DNA from 4 places in the Paenibacillus sp. FSL R7-0204 genome. Region 2 is predicted to be linked to each of the others. Evidence: predicted binding sites of a transcription regulator. Region 2 holds the regulator's gene; each other region holds the start of a gene.
What was found. Region 2 encodes Rex, which represses fermentation and respiration genes when NADH is low (regulators of the CRP and FNR family bind a similar motif). Its sites were predicted from a motif close to TTGTGAAATATTTCACAA; they were not measured.

Region 1: the regulator Rex is predicted to act here: its motif matches at 1,430-1,447, upstream of MKX42_RS25210 (flavocytochrome c).
Region 3: the regulator Rex is predicted to act here: its motif matches at 1,769-1,786, upstream of pflB (formate C-acetyltransferase).
Region 4: the regulator Rex is predicted to act here: its motif matches at 1,698-1,715, upstream of MKX42_RS33155 (phosphoketolase family protein).

Annotation. Positions count from the first base shown of each region.
Region 1 covers NZ_JBBOCA010000001.1:5,755,049-5,758,250, reverse strand. Annotated here, with positions in the region: gene MKX42_RS25225 (response regulator) at 1-399, shown strand, start outside; gene MKX42_RS25220 (DUF7660 family protein) at 427-681, shown strand; gene MKX42_RS25215 (hypothetical protein) at 826-1,284, opposite strand; gene MKX42_RS25210 (flavocytochrome c) at 1,469-2,899, shown strand; gene MKX42_RS25205 (FMN-binding protein) at 2,925-3,202, shown strand, end outside.
Region 2 covers NZ_JBBOCA010000001.1:2,998,731-3,001,932, reverse strand. Annotated here, with positions in the region: gene MKX42_RS13365 (cell wall elongation regulator TseB-like domain-containing protein) at 1-14, opposite strand, end outside; gene MKX42_RS13360 (amidohydrolase) at 44-1,345, opposite strand; gene MKX42_RS13355 (redox-sensing transcriptional repressor Rex) at 1,335-1,985, opposite strand; gene dinG (ATP-dependent DNA helicase DinG) at 2,144-3,202, opposite strand, start outside.
Region 3 covers NZ_JBBOCA010000001.1:2,743,175-2,746,376, forward strand. Annotated here, with positions in the region: gene adhE (bifunctional acetaldehyde-CoA/alcohol dehydrogenase) at 1-1,613, shown strand, start outside; gene pflB (formate C-acetyltransferase) at 1,875-3,202, shown strand, end outside.
Region 4 covers NZ_JBBOCA010000002.1:58,605-61,806, reverse strand. Annotated here, with positions in the region: gene MKX42_RS33165 (response regulator) at 1-746, shown strand, start outside; gene MKX42_RS33160 (GntR family transcriptional regulator) at 840-1,562, shown strand; gene MKX42_RS33155 (phosphoketolase family protein) at 1,829-3,202, shown strand, end outside.

The DNA.
Region 1 (3,202 bases), 2.8 Mb from region 2:
GAGTTTGCCCGGTTTCAGGCGGCCTTGTCGGCGTATCGTGAAGATTATAAGCTGATGCACAAGGAGCATCTCAGCCAGGAGCAGCTGGATAAGCTGCTGCGGCATTCGCTCGGGACGGAAGAGGATAAGAACGCTGCCCTGCCGCTGCCCAAGGGACTTGCCGAAGGCACGCTGGAGAGCATCTGGAGCACGATTAACCGGCTGGAGAGCCCGGTGTTCTCCACCGAGGATATTAGCAGCAATGCGCCCATCTCGCGGATCTCGGTCCGCAAATATCTGGCTTTTCTGACGGAGGCAGGTATTCTGGAAATGGAGCTTAGCTACGGGGCGGTAGGCAGGCCGGTGTATATGTATAAGGTGAGACCTGAAGGGTATGAGCTTATCCGTAAATATCTATAAGCAGCTAAGGGCGGGAGGAGCTGGAGCATGGAATTGCATGAAGCACTGAAGAAGGTTAGAAGCAGGGAGGACTTCACAGCATTCCTTGGCCTGCTGGCTAAGGATTACAGCGCGAATCCGGGCGAATGGGAGAATGGCAGTGTGGAGCTGTATCTGGAAGGAGTTCAGTCCTGGGTAGAGGATATGGATGGATATTATGAGAATCTGAAGCGGCCCGCGCCGCAGAATATCGACTGGAGCTTCATCGCAGGCATACTGTATGCCGGAAAAATATACGAATGAGCGGAAGGAGCTAGCCGCATCAATAAAACGGAGTCAAGGTGTCCCGAGGCTGCCCCAGGCGTTCCATGACTCCATATAGCCATCACAGTAGCTGTGAAGGTTAATTAAGCTATTAAGCTATGCCATACATAAGCATACGCAGCATCACTCGAAGGCCCCCTGCAGAGCCAGCGGACTGAACTCGTTAATGATTTTATAGGCTACCAGGTGCGGGTTGTTCATGTCATTGTCATAGATAATCATGTGATGCTTGCCCTTCAAAATAATGTCGAACCGCTGCTTCCGGTCGGCCTGGACGATGGTAATGTAATAGCTGTACTTGTTGTCTGTGCTCACATTGCGGGCGGATTTCATCAGGCGGACGCCGGAGAAATCATCGTAGATTCGCTTAATCGCTTCCGGCTCGGTAAGCACAACGTCCTTCTGTTCACCGGGAACAGAAGACAGGCGGGTAATTTCCAGAGCGGCGATATCTTCCAGTTGGACGGTTCGGGTAACTACTCTTTTGAATGAAGTATAGCGGCTCGCGGTGTAGCTCATCAGGGAGACACCGGCTGCTGCCAGAACAGCACCGGCCAGCCAATATTTTTCGCTTTTTTCCATAGTTTCTGCTCCTCCTAGTGATACGGTTGTATAAGCTCCAATTATAAATCTATAAACACATTCAAGCAAATTCACTACCTTTATTTACTTTATCATTTCTTTAATTACTAAATATTCTTGTCAGGGCTCCTTCAGGTTATGATGATTGTGAAAATATGCACAATTACAATTGGAGGAGAACAGAATGAACAGAAAGAGATGGGGAAGTCTGCTGGGCAAGGGGCTGCTGCTGGCAAGTCTGGTGGTATTGCCTGCATGTAACAGCACCAAAGGGGAGTCTACGGACATTGTTATTATCGGCGGCGGCGGTGCGGGAATGACTGCTGCCATTGAAGCGCATAATCAGGGAGCCAAAGTGATATTGATCGAAAAAATGCCTATGCTTGGAGGCAACACCGTCCGTGCAGAAGGCGGATTGAATGCGGCAGGAACACCTTATCAGGCAGCGGCTGGCATTACAGACAGTCCGGAGCTGCATTTCGAGGATACCATGAAGGGCGGCAAGAATCTCAATAACCCGGATCTGGTCAGAACGCTTACGAACGGCGCGGCGGCTTCGGTGGAGTGGTTGAAGGAAAATGGAGCCGAGCTGTCTGAGGTGGGACGCGCAGGCGGGGCAAGCGTGAACCGGATTCACCGTCCGGCAGGCGGAGAAGCGGCAGGGAATTTCATCGTAGTCGCGCTGAAGAAGAAGCTGGAGGAGTACAAAATTGATGTGCGTCTGCGGACGACTGCCGATGAGATCGTCAAGAATAAGGACGGCGTGGTTACCGGAGTGAAGGTGACGGATAAGGATGGCAAGCAGTACACGATCAGTGCGAATTCCGTTATTCTGGCGGCCGGCGGTTTTGGAGCCAATATGGACATGATCAAGGGGTACCAGCCGAAGCTGGAAGGGTTCTCCACCACTAACCATCCGGGCGCAACCGGCGATGGTACAACGATGGCAGAGAAGATCGGTGCCAAGCTGGTAGACATGAAGGAGATTCAGATTCATCCGACCACCATTCCGAATCAAGGCGTGCTGATCACGGAAGGGGTACGCGGAGACGGTGCGATTCTGGTCAATAGCGAAGGCAAGCGATTCACGAATGAACTGCTGACCCGCGATGTCGTGTCCCAGAATATTCTGGCCCAATCCGGTAAAGTAGCTTACCTGATCTTCAATGATGAGCTGCGTGCGAACCTGAAGGCAACTGAGGTTTACTTTGGAATGGATCTAGTCAAAGAAGCGGCAACACCTGAAGAATTGGCGGCACAGATTGGTGTAGACGGCAAAGCACTGGCAGATACACTGAATACGTATAATGGCTTCGTTGCTTCCGGTAAGGATACAGAGTTTGAACGGCCGGATCTTAAGCTGTCTTTTGAAAAGGGTAAGTATTATGCAATTCAGGTAACACCAGGAATCCACCATACTATGGGCGGAGTAGCGATTAACACTCAGGCTCAGGTGCTGGATACCAAGGGTCAGGTCATTGCCGGGCTGTATGCTGCGGGCGAAGTAACCGGCGGGGTACACGGCGCTAACCGTCTGGGCGGGAATGCACTGGCAGACATCACTACCTTTGGGCGGATTGCAGCAGATGAAGCTGTGAAGGCACTTAAGAAATAGGAACTTTCAGAAGGAGGAATTACTCATGCACAAGTGGACAAAAACCTTGCTGTTCTCTGCCCTTGCGGCTGCAACAGTACTTACGGCGGGATGCTCTTCATCTTCCGGCAAGTATGTGGACGGGACATATGATGGAACAGGCAAAGGGGTTAAGAGTGATATTAAAGTGGCGGTAGAAATCAAGGATGAGAAGATCGACGCCATTACCGTAGAGGAGCACAAGGAGACGCAGGCGATGATCGATGCGGCTGTGGAGAATACGATTCCTGAAATTATTGAAAAGCAAACCACAGAAGGCGTAGA
Region 2 (3,202 bases):
CTCTTCTTCTTCACCACGCTGCTTCCTTTCCTGTTCCCCTGAATTACCGTTTAAGCAGGCTCTCGAACGTCTCCTGTGCTTTGCGGCGGATGGCTTCTTCATCAAGTGTCAGGCATTGTCCATGCTTCACAACCTGCTGGCCGTTCACCCATACATGCTCCACATCCTTGGCGCTGGCCGAATAAACGGCATGGGAGAGCAGATCGGTATGCGGCAGCAGATGCGGCTGGTCAATATCAAGTGCGATGAAGTCAGCCTTCATCCCTGCTGCAAGCCGGCCTACTCCGCTCAGGAAAATAGACTGCGCCCCATACTCCGTAGCCATCAGCAGCGCTTCAGGAGCCGGTACCGCTGTGGGATCACCGCTTACGCCCTTGTGGATCAGAGCCGCCAGCCTCATCTCTTCGAACATATCCAGATTGTTGTTGCTTGCCGCGCCGTCTGTACCCAGGGAGACCTTAACCCCGGCTCGCAGCAGCTCAGGAACACGCGCAACTCCGCTGGCCAGCTTCAGGTTACTGCCGGGGTTATGCGACACGCCAACGTTATGGCGGGCCAGAATCCCGATTTCCTCATCGTTCAGATGAACCCCGTGGGCAATGAGCGAAGGACGGGTGAACATCCCCAGCTTCTCCAGATGCGCGACTGGACGAAGACCGTAGTCGGCCACGTTCTGCTCCACTTCATGGCGCGTCTCGGACATATGGGTGTGCATTGGCAGGTCCAGATCATGGGCAGCCTGCACAAACTTCATGAAAAACTCTGGAGGACAGGTGTACGGGGCATGCGGCGAGAGCATGGTAGTGATTCTGCCGTCAGCCTTACCGTGCCAGTTACGGGCAAAAGCAATCGCCTCAGCGAGCTTCGCTTGCTGTACCTCTTCCGGGCACAGCCCAATTACGCCGCGCATCAGCACCGCACGAATACCGGACTGCTCAGTTACTTCCGCTACCCGGTCCATATGATCATACATATCGAGGAAGGTGGTTGTACCGCCCTTCAGCATTTCCAGTACGGACAATGAGGTTCCCCAATATACATCATCACCAGTGAATTTCTCTTCCATCGGCCACATCTTCTCCTGCAGCCAAGTCTGAAGCACCATATCGTCGCCGTATCCGCGCAGCAGTGACATGGCAGTATGTCCATGGGTGTTGACCAGACCAGGCATGAACAGCAGACGGCTGCCGTCTACGACCTGAGCGCCATCCTCCACTACCGGCTCAGCTTCACCTATGTAAGTAATCAGATCATTCTCCAGGGTCATATATCCGCTTAGAACCGGCTTATCGCTGCCCGGAACCAGAAAGTACCCGTTCTTAATTATTGTGATCTTACTGCTCATCTTCTGCCTCATCCTTTCCGTCATGCAAATAATAGGCCAGGCTCTGCAGATCTGTGGTGAAATCTGCGGCATGAATCCGGATATTGGCAGGTGTCTTGAGAATAACCGGTGCGAAGTTCAGAATCGCCTCGATGCCGGAGTCCACAAGAATATCAGCTACATTCTGGGCTTCGCTGTCAGGTACGGTAATAATCCCGATCCGGATGCCCTGCGAGCGGATGGTACTGCTTAGCTCCTCCATCGGCTGCACAACCAGCGAGTTGATCTGCTGGCCCACTTTAGGCGGGTAGGCATCGAAGATCGCAGTAATCTTCATAGTATCCTTTAAGTAAGCGTTGTAGTTAGACAAGGCATGACCCAGATTACCGGCTCCAACGAGGGCAACATTAATTTGCTGGTCAAGCTTCAGGATATGGCGGATCTTCTCAATCAGATAAGATACATCATAGCCGATGCCCTTTCTGCCGAAATCACCGAAATAAGCCAAATCCTTACGGATCTGGGCGGGATTCAGATCAAGCTTCTGGCCCAGCTCCTGAGAAGAGACTGTGGAGATTTCACGTTTTTGGAGATCGTTCAGGAAACGCAGGTACACTGGGAGCCTGCGCACGACGGCCTCCGATATTTTATCCGATTTCATGTATTCTCCTCCTTAAAGTTGATGTAACATCACAAATTCGCTTCTTAAATAATGCCGGTTATAGCAACCGTATCCCGCCGCCTGCCGGAGTGGCAGGGCAAGCGGGAACGGATCTTCAGGTACATCATGACTTATTAATAATAGCAATAGCAGATGAATTAGGAAACCCCGCCGTCTTCCAGCCATTCAGCAATTCTCGGGACCATCTGCTCGGTGAGCATATGCTCCATCTTGGGACCGGGGAGCGAATACAGGAAGTACTTTCCGTAATACGATTCAATTACCCTGGTATCGTACACAATTACGATGCCCCGGTCCTGCGCCGTGCGGACCAGCCGCCCGAAGCCCTGCTTGAAGCGGATGACAGCCTGCGGCACGGACAGCTTCATGAACGGGTTCTTCTTCTGTGCCTGAAGCAACTCCGACTTCGCTTCTGCCAGCGGGTGATTCGGCGGCTGGAACGGCAATCTGACAATCGCCAGGCAGGTCAATGCTTCTCCCGGAATATCTACCCCTTCCCAGAAACTGCTGGTACCCAGCAGAACCGAAGCCGGGCTGTCCTGGAAGCGACGGATCAGCTTGCTCCGGCTGCCGCCCTCCACACCTTGTCCGAGCACCGCGATATCCTGGGAGGCAAGTGCCTCCTTAAGGGGGTCATACACCTGCCGCAGCATCTTGTAGGAGGTGAACAGCACCAGCATCCGCCCACGTGTAGTTACAGCAGTCTCGGCAAGGGAGTGTACAAGCGTGTCCACAAAACGGGCATCCCCTATACTTCCCTTGACACTGGGGAAGTCGCGGGGAATGACCAGGAGCGCCTGCTCACGGTACTTAAACGGCGAAGGAAGCAGAGCAGTCATCAGACGCCCCTGCTCCGCAGCTTCACCAAGGCCCAGATTATCAATCATGAACTGGAAGGACTTATCCACGGATAAGGTGGCCGAGGTCAGGACAATACTTTTCTTCTTGTCGAAGAACAGCTCCCTGAGCTGAGTACTGACATCTACAGGAACGGCAGACATTTGCAGCGACTTGCCTTTATAATTACCGCTTCCCTCCAGCCAATACACGATATTCTCATCGTTCAGGCTCATGAAGAAGCGGATCTGCTCTCTGATGGATGCCAGATCCTTGAATAACCCGCCGATATCGGTCACAAGACTGTCCGATGAGGATTGGCTGTCCGTGTCACGCATCTCACTGAGCATTTTGTCACC
Region 3 (3,202 bases), 260 kb from region 2:
AAGGTGTAGGTACTAAATATCCATTGTCCGCTGAGAAGCTGAGCCCGGTTCTGGCTTGCTACAAGGTGAAGAATGCTGACCAGGGTATCGAACGCGCAGCTCAAATCGTTGAATTTGGCGGCATGGGCCACAGCTCGGCTATCCATTCCAATAATGAAGAAGTAATCATGAAGTTCTCCAACCGTCTGCAAACTGGACGTATTCTCGTCAACTCGCCATCCACACACGGCGCAATCGGCGATATTTACAACACCAATATCCCTTCATTGACACTGGGCTGCGGATCTTACGGACGCAACTCGGTATCGCAGAACGTGACTGCCATCAATCTGATCAACGTGAAAAGGGTGAACCGTCGTACCGTGAATATGCAATGGTTTAAAGTACCTGACAAGATTTACTTCGAAAAGGGAGCCACTCAGTATCTGGCCAAAATGCCTGACATCACTCGTGTAGCAATCATCACTGACCCTATGATGGTGAAGCTCGGCTATGTTGAAAGAGTGGAGCACTACCTGCGCCAACGTCAGACGCCTGTAGCAATCGAAGTATTCTCGGAAGTTGAACCAGATCCATCGACTACTACTGTAGAAAAAGGCGCTGCTATGATGAACAGATTCCAGCCGGACTGCATCATTGCACTCGGCGGCGGTTCCCCAATGGATGCTGCCAAGGGAATGTGGCTGTTCTACGAACATCCGGATGCAGACTTCAACGGTCTGAAGCAGAAGTTCATGGATATCCGTAAACGGGTATACAAATTCCCTAAGCTCGGCAACAAAGCCAAATTCGTTGCGATTCCAACAACTTCGGGTACCGGTTCTGAAGTAACATCGTTTGCAGTTATCACAGACAAGACAACAGGCAATAATACGAAGTATCCTCTGGCCGATTATGAGCTGACTCCAGATGTAGCAATTATCGATCCGGAGTTTGTATACAGCTTGCCTAAGACCGCTGTTGCCGATACAGGTATGGACGTATTGACACATGCTATCGAAGCTTATGTATCTGTAATGGCCAGTGACTACACCGATGGTCTGGCAATCAAAGCGATTCAGCTGGTATTCCAGTGGCTGGAGAAATCCGCACTGCAAGGCGATAAGCTGGCCCGCGAAAAAATGCACAATGCTTCTACACTTGCCGGTATGGCCTTTGCCAATGCATTCCTGGGAATTAACCACAGCTTGGCGCACAAATGGGGCGGACAGTATCACACCGCACACGGCCGTACCAATGCGATCCTGATGCCGCATGTTATCCGTTACAATGCCAAGAAACCTACGAAGTTCGCTTCGTTCCCTAAATATTCGCACTTTGTAGCTGACGAACGGTACGCAGAAATCGCCCGTATTCTGGGATTGCCTGCACGCACTACCGAAGAAGGCGTAACCAGCCTAATCAATGCGATCCGCGATATGAACAAAAAACTCGGTATCGAAGAATCCTTCTCGGCTCTTGGTTTCGATCCTAAGGACTTCGAATCCCGTGTAGACTATCTGGCTGACCGTGCATTTGAAGACCAATGTACAACTGCCAACCCTAAAATGCCGCTGGTATCCGAGCTTGCTGATGTATACCGCAACGCATTCTACGGAAAATTCGATAACTAATTAACGGTTGCCTGGCAAAGAATAAGGTTAAAGGTTAATATGGGACTGGATGGAAGTGACAAATATCACCGAAAGAGTGATATTTGTCACAGTCCTTTTTCAGAAAATAAACTAAAATGTTTATATAGACAACGATCCCCGTTATGAAGATGTGATTGTGAATTTTATAACAACTATTAGCCTCGGGATCACGAGACACGGGATTAACCTTCAAGCCCGCGATCTCTACAAATATAATAAATATAAATGGAGGGATTTAGCATGTCGGTGATTGAAAAAGAAGTATTAGAAGCAAAATCGGGTTGGAGAAATTTCACAAAAGGTGTCTGGGCCAAGAAAGTTGACGTTAACAACTTTATTGCCAAGAACATCAAGCCTTATGAAGGAACCGAAGATTTCCTGGTTGGACCTACCAGTAATACAACTGAACTGTGGAAGATTATCTCCCAGCTGAGCAAGGAAGAAAGAGAAAGAGGCGGCGTATGGGATGTATCCCTCGATACTGTCTCCACCATCACTTCCCACGCTCCTGGCTACATTGACAAGGATAAGGAACAGATTGTCGGCGTTCAGACTGACGCGCCTTTCAGACGTTCCATTCAGCCGTTCGGCGGTATCAAGATGATGATCGATGCTACTAAGGCATACGGCTTCGAGCTTCCGCAGAATATCGTTGACATGTTCACGAACATCCGCAAAACGCATAACCAAGGCGTATTTGATGCATATACACCAGATATGAGAGCTGTGCGTAAATCCGGCGTAATCACAGGCCTTCCTGATGCTTATGGCCGCGGACGTATCATCGGCGACTATCGCCGTATTGCTCTGTATGGTATTGATTTCCTGATTAAAGACAAGAAGCAGCAACTGGCTGAGCTTGAAGTTGACTCCATGACAGAAGATGTTATCCGTCTGCGTGAAGAGCTGTCCGAGCAAATGCGTGCTCTTGGCGAACTGAAACAAATGGCTGCAGCTCATGGTATGGATATTTCCAAACCGGCTACGAACTTCAAAGAAGCTACACAATGGGTATACTTCGGTTATCTGGCAGCTGTTAAAGAACAGAATGGTGCGGCAATGTCCCTTGGACGCGTATCTTCCTTCCTTGATATCTATGTTCAACGCGACGTTGAAGAAGGTACTCTGACTGAAGAGCAAGCTCAAGAAATCGTTGACCATTTTGTAATGAAGCTGCGTATCGTGAAATTCCTGCGTACGCCTGACTATAACGACCTGTTCTCCGGCGACCCTACTTGGGTTACAGAATCCATCGGTGGTATGGCTGAAGACGGTACAACCCGCGTAACCAAGAACAGCTTCCGCTTCCTGCATACCCTGTACAATCTGGGACCGGCTCCAGAACCAAACCTGACTGTACTGTGGTCTGAGAAGCTTCCTGAAGGCTTTAAGAAATATTGTGCCAAAGTATCTATTGAGACCAGCGCTATCCAATATGAGAACGATGATGTAATGCGTCCATACTGGGGTGAAGATTATGCGATTGCCTGCTGCGTATCCCCAATGCGTATCGGTAAGCAAATGCAGTTCTTCGGTGCCCGTGCCAACCTGGCTAAGGCTCTGCTGTA
Region 4 (3,202 bases), on a different contig from region 2:
GCTGGAAGATGCTGATGCTTGATGCCTTCAGGATCTACGAAGGGAGTCAGGAGCTTCCGTCACTGCAATGGAGAACGGCGAAGGCGCAGGAAATCTTCTTTTATCTGCTGCATCATCGCGGCAAAGTGGTCAGTAAAGCGACTCTGATTGAGCTGCTGTGGGCTGATTTTGATCTGAATAGGGCCTATCCGCAGTTATATACCGCTGTGTATCATATCCGCAAAATGCTGGAGCCCTTCAGCAGAGAACGGATTCTCCTGCAAAATACGGCGGACGGCTATCTGCTCAAGCTGGATGGCATCTGCCTGGACGTTGATGAGTTTGACCGCTTTATCCAAGCGGGGTTAGAGCTCTCGAATGACACACTGCCTGAATATGAACGAATCCTGAAGCTGTTCAAGAGCGAATATCTGGAGGGGTACGATTATGTGTGGGCGGAGCTTGAACGGCAGAGATTCCAATTGCAGTGGATTCGGCTCAAGCTGAATCTGGTCCGCTGGTATATGGGCATAGCAGAATATGAACAGGCCTTCAAGCATATTGAACAGGTCTGCACCCGCTATCCGTTAGAGGAGCAGGCGCAATTATTGTACATGCAAATATCGGATAGAATGGGCTTTCATTTTCTAGTGCAAAGACAATATGTCATGCTGGAAACGGCCATGGAAGCAGAGGTTGCGGAGAAGCCGAGCCGGGAGATTGTCACATGGTATAGGGATTGGGACAACAAGCGTCAAAAAGGGTGAATCCGTGGATTCATCCTTTTTGCCCTATCTAAATTATGATATATTTAATCTTGAATGAACTTGTTCTGCAAAGACCCGACGAAGGAGCACCCCATGACCCAATTTGTCTACAAGCAGATTATTGCTGATCTCAAAACGAAGATCTTTGCCGGGCAGTACGCCGATATGAAGCTGCCGGATGAGCGCAGTCTCAGCGAGGCGTATCAGGTTAGCCGCAGTACCATTAAGCGTGCGCTGATGAAGATGGAGAGCTCGGGCATTATTTTTAAGAAACGCGGCTCAGGCACCTTCATCAATCCGTTATACATAAAGAACGATTCGATCTTCAATTACGAGGGCTCTAATCTGGGGGTGTCGGATAACTTCCAGATGCACGGCAAGAAGCCGGAGATCAAGGTACTGACCTTCGAGGTCATCCGCCCCACGGAGGAGCTTCAGCGGGATTTGTTCCTGATGCCCCATGATTTCGTGTATAAGATCGTGCGTCTGCGCCTGTTTGAAGGTGCGCCCTTCATGATTGAGACGGGATATATTCCGATCAAAATTGTGCAAAATCTCGACCAGACGATTATCGGGGGGTCGATTTTTCATTATCTGGAGGAGTCGCGCAATCTGGCGGTGACCAAATCCTTTTTGTCTATTTTTGCCGAGCCTTCGCTGCCGAATGACCAGGAGCTGCTCCATCTGAAGGAGAATGAACCTGTTGGGATTATGGAGGGGATCTTCTTCCTGGATAACGGCACACCGTTTGAATTCTCGCATATGCGCTTCCATTATGAGTATCTGAAGTTCAATACGTTCGTGTCTGTGCATTGACGGATGAATGGCGTAAATAATATAACTGAAGCATAGCAGGCCGGGAGGAGCCCCGGTCTTTTTTTGTATAACAAATTAATCCATAATTATAAAAATAAACATTTTTTGTGCGTGATTTGCAGAGAATTTCATACTATGTTCAATATTTCACAATATTGGACCGTATTAATTTCTAAAAAGATTGAATTTCTGAAATGCAGATGTATGATGTAACTGTAGAAGTGATACATTCAATTTACAAAGAAAAAGATTAGGGAGTGGAAGACATGGGATTAACAATCGAACAGGTGGATTATTCCTCCAAAATGTATCTGGCAAAGCTTGACGCTTACTGGCGCGCAACGAACTACATCTCCGTAGGCCAGCTTTATTTGAAGGATAATCCGTTGTTAAGAGAACCGCTGAAGGATGCAGACGTTAAAGTGAAGCCGATCGGACACTGGGGAACCATCCCTGGGCAGAACTTTATCTATGCGCACCTGAACCGTGTAATCACTAAATATGATCTCAATATGTTCTATATTGAAGGCCCGGGCCATGGCGGTCAGGTTATGGTTTCGAACTCTTATCTGGACGGAAGCTACACCGAAATCTATCCGCAGATCACTCAGGACATTCCTGGCCTGAAAAAGCTGTTCAAGCAGTTCTCCTTCCCTGGCGGTGTTGCCTCCCATGCTGCTCCTGAAACACCTGGATCGATTCACGAAGGCGGCGAGCTGGGATACTCCCTGTCGCACAGCGTGGGTTCGATTCTCGATAACCCTGATCTGATCTCTGCAGTAGTTGTAGGTGACGGCGAAGCAGAAACCGGCCCTCTGGCCGCTTCCTGGCTGTCCAACCGGTTCATCAACCCGATTACAGACGGTGCTGTATTGCCGATTCTGCATTTGAACGGCTTCAAGATCAGCAACCCGACCATCCTCTCCCGGATGAGCAGAGAAGAATTGACCGCATATTTTGCCGGAAACGGCTGGGAAGCATTCTTCGTAGAAGGCGAGAACCCGGATCTGATGCACCCGGAAATGGCTAAGGTGCTGGACATAATTGTAGAGCGCATTGCCGCCATTCAAAAGAATGCCCGCGAGAATAACGATACTACACGCCCTGTATGGCCGATGCTGGTCTTCCGTACGCCTAAGGGCTGGACGGGTCCAAAAGCATGGGACGGCGTGCCGAATGAAGGCTCCTTCCGTGCCCACCAGGTGCCGATTCCGGTCGATCAGAAGAACATGAAGCATGCTCCGGCATTGCTTGAATGGCTGAACAGCTACAGACCTGAAGAATTGTTCGATGAGAACGGCCGTCTGAACGCGGATCTGGCTGAGCTGCTGCCAACCGGCGACAGACGTATGGGGATGAACCCTGTAACGAATGCCGGCAAGCTGATCAAAGATCTGCACAAGCCGAATTTCCGTAACTACGCCCTGGATAATTCCGTTCCGGGTCAAGTAATTGCACAGGATATGGCCGTACTGGGCAAATACCTGAAAGAGGTTGTAACCCTCAACGAAGAGAACCGCAACTTCCGTATTTTCGGACCGGATGAGACTATGTCTAACCGTCTGGGACCAGTATTCGAAGTGACCAAGCGCCAATGGATGGATGCCATTCAGGAACCGCAGGATGAATTCCTCGCTCCA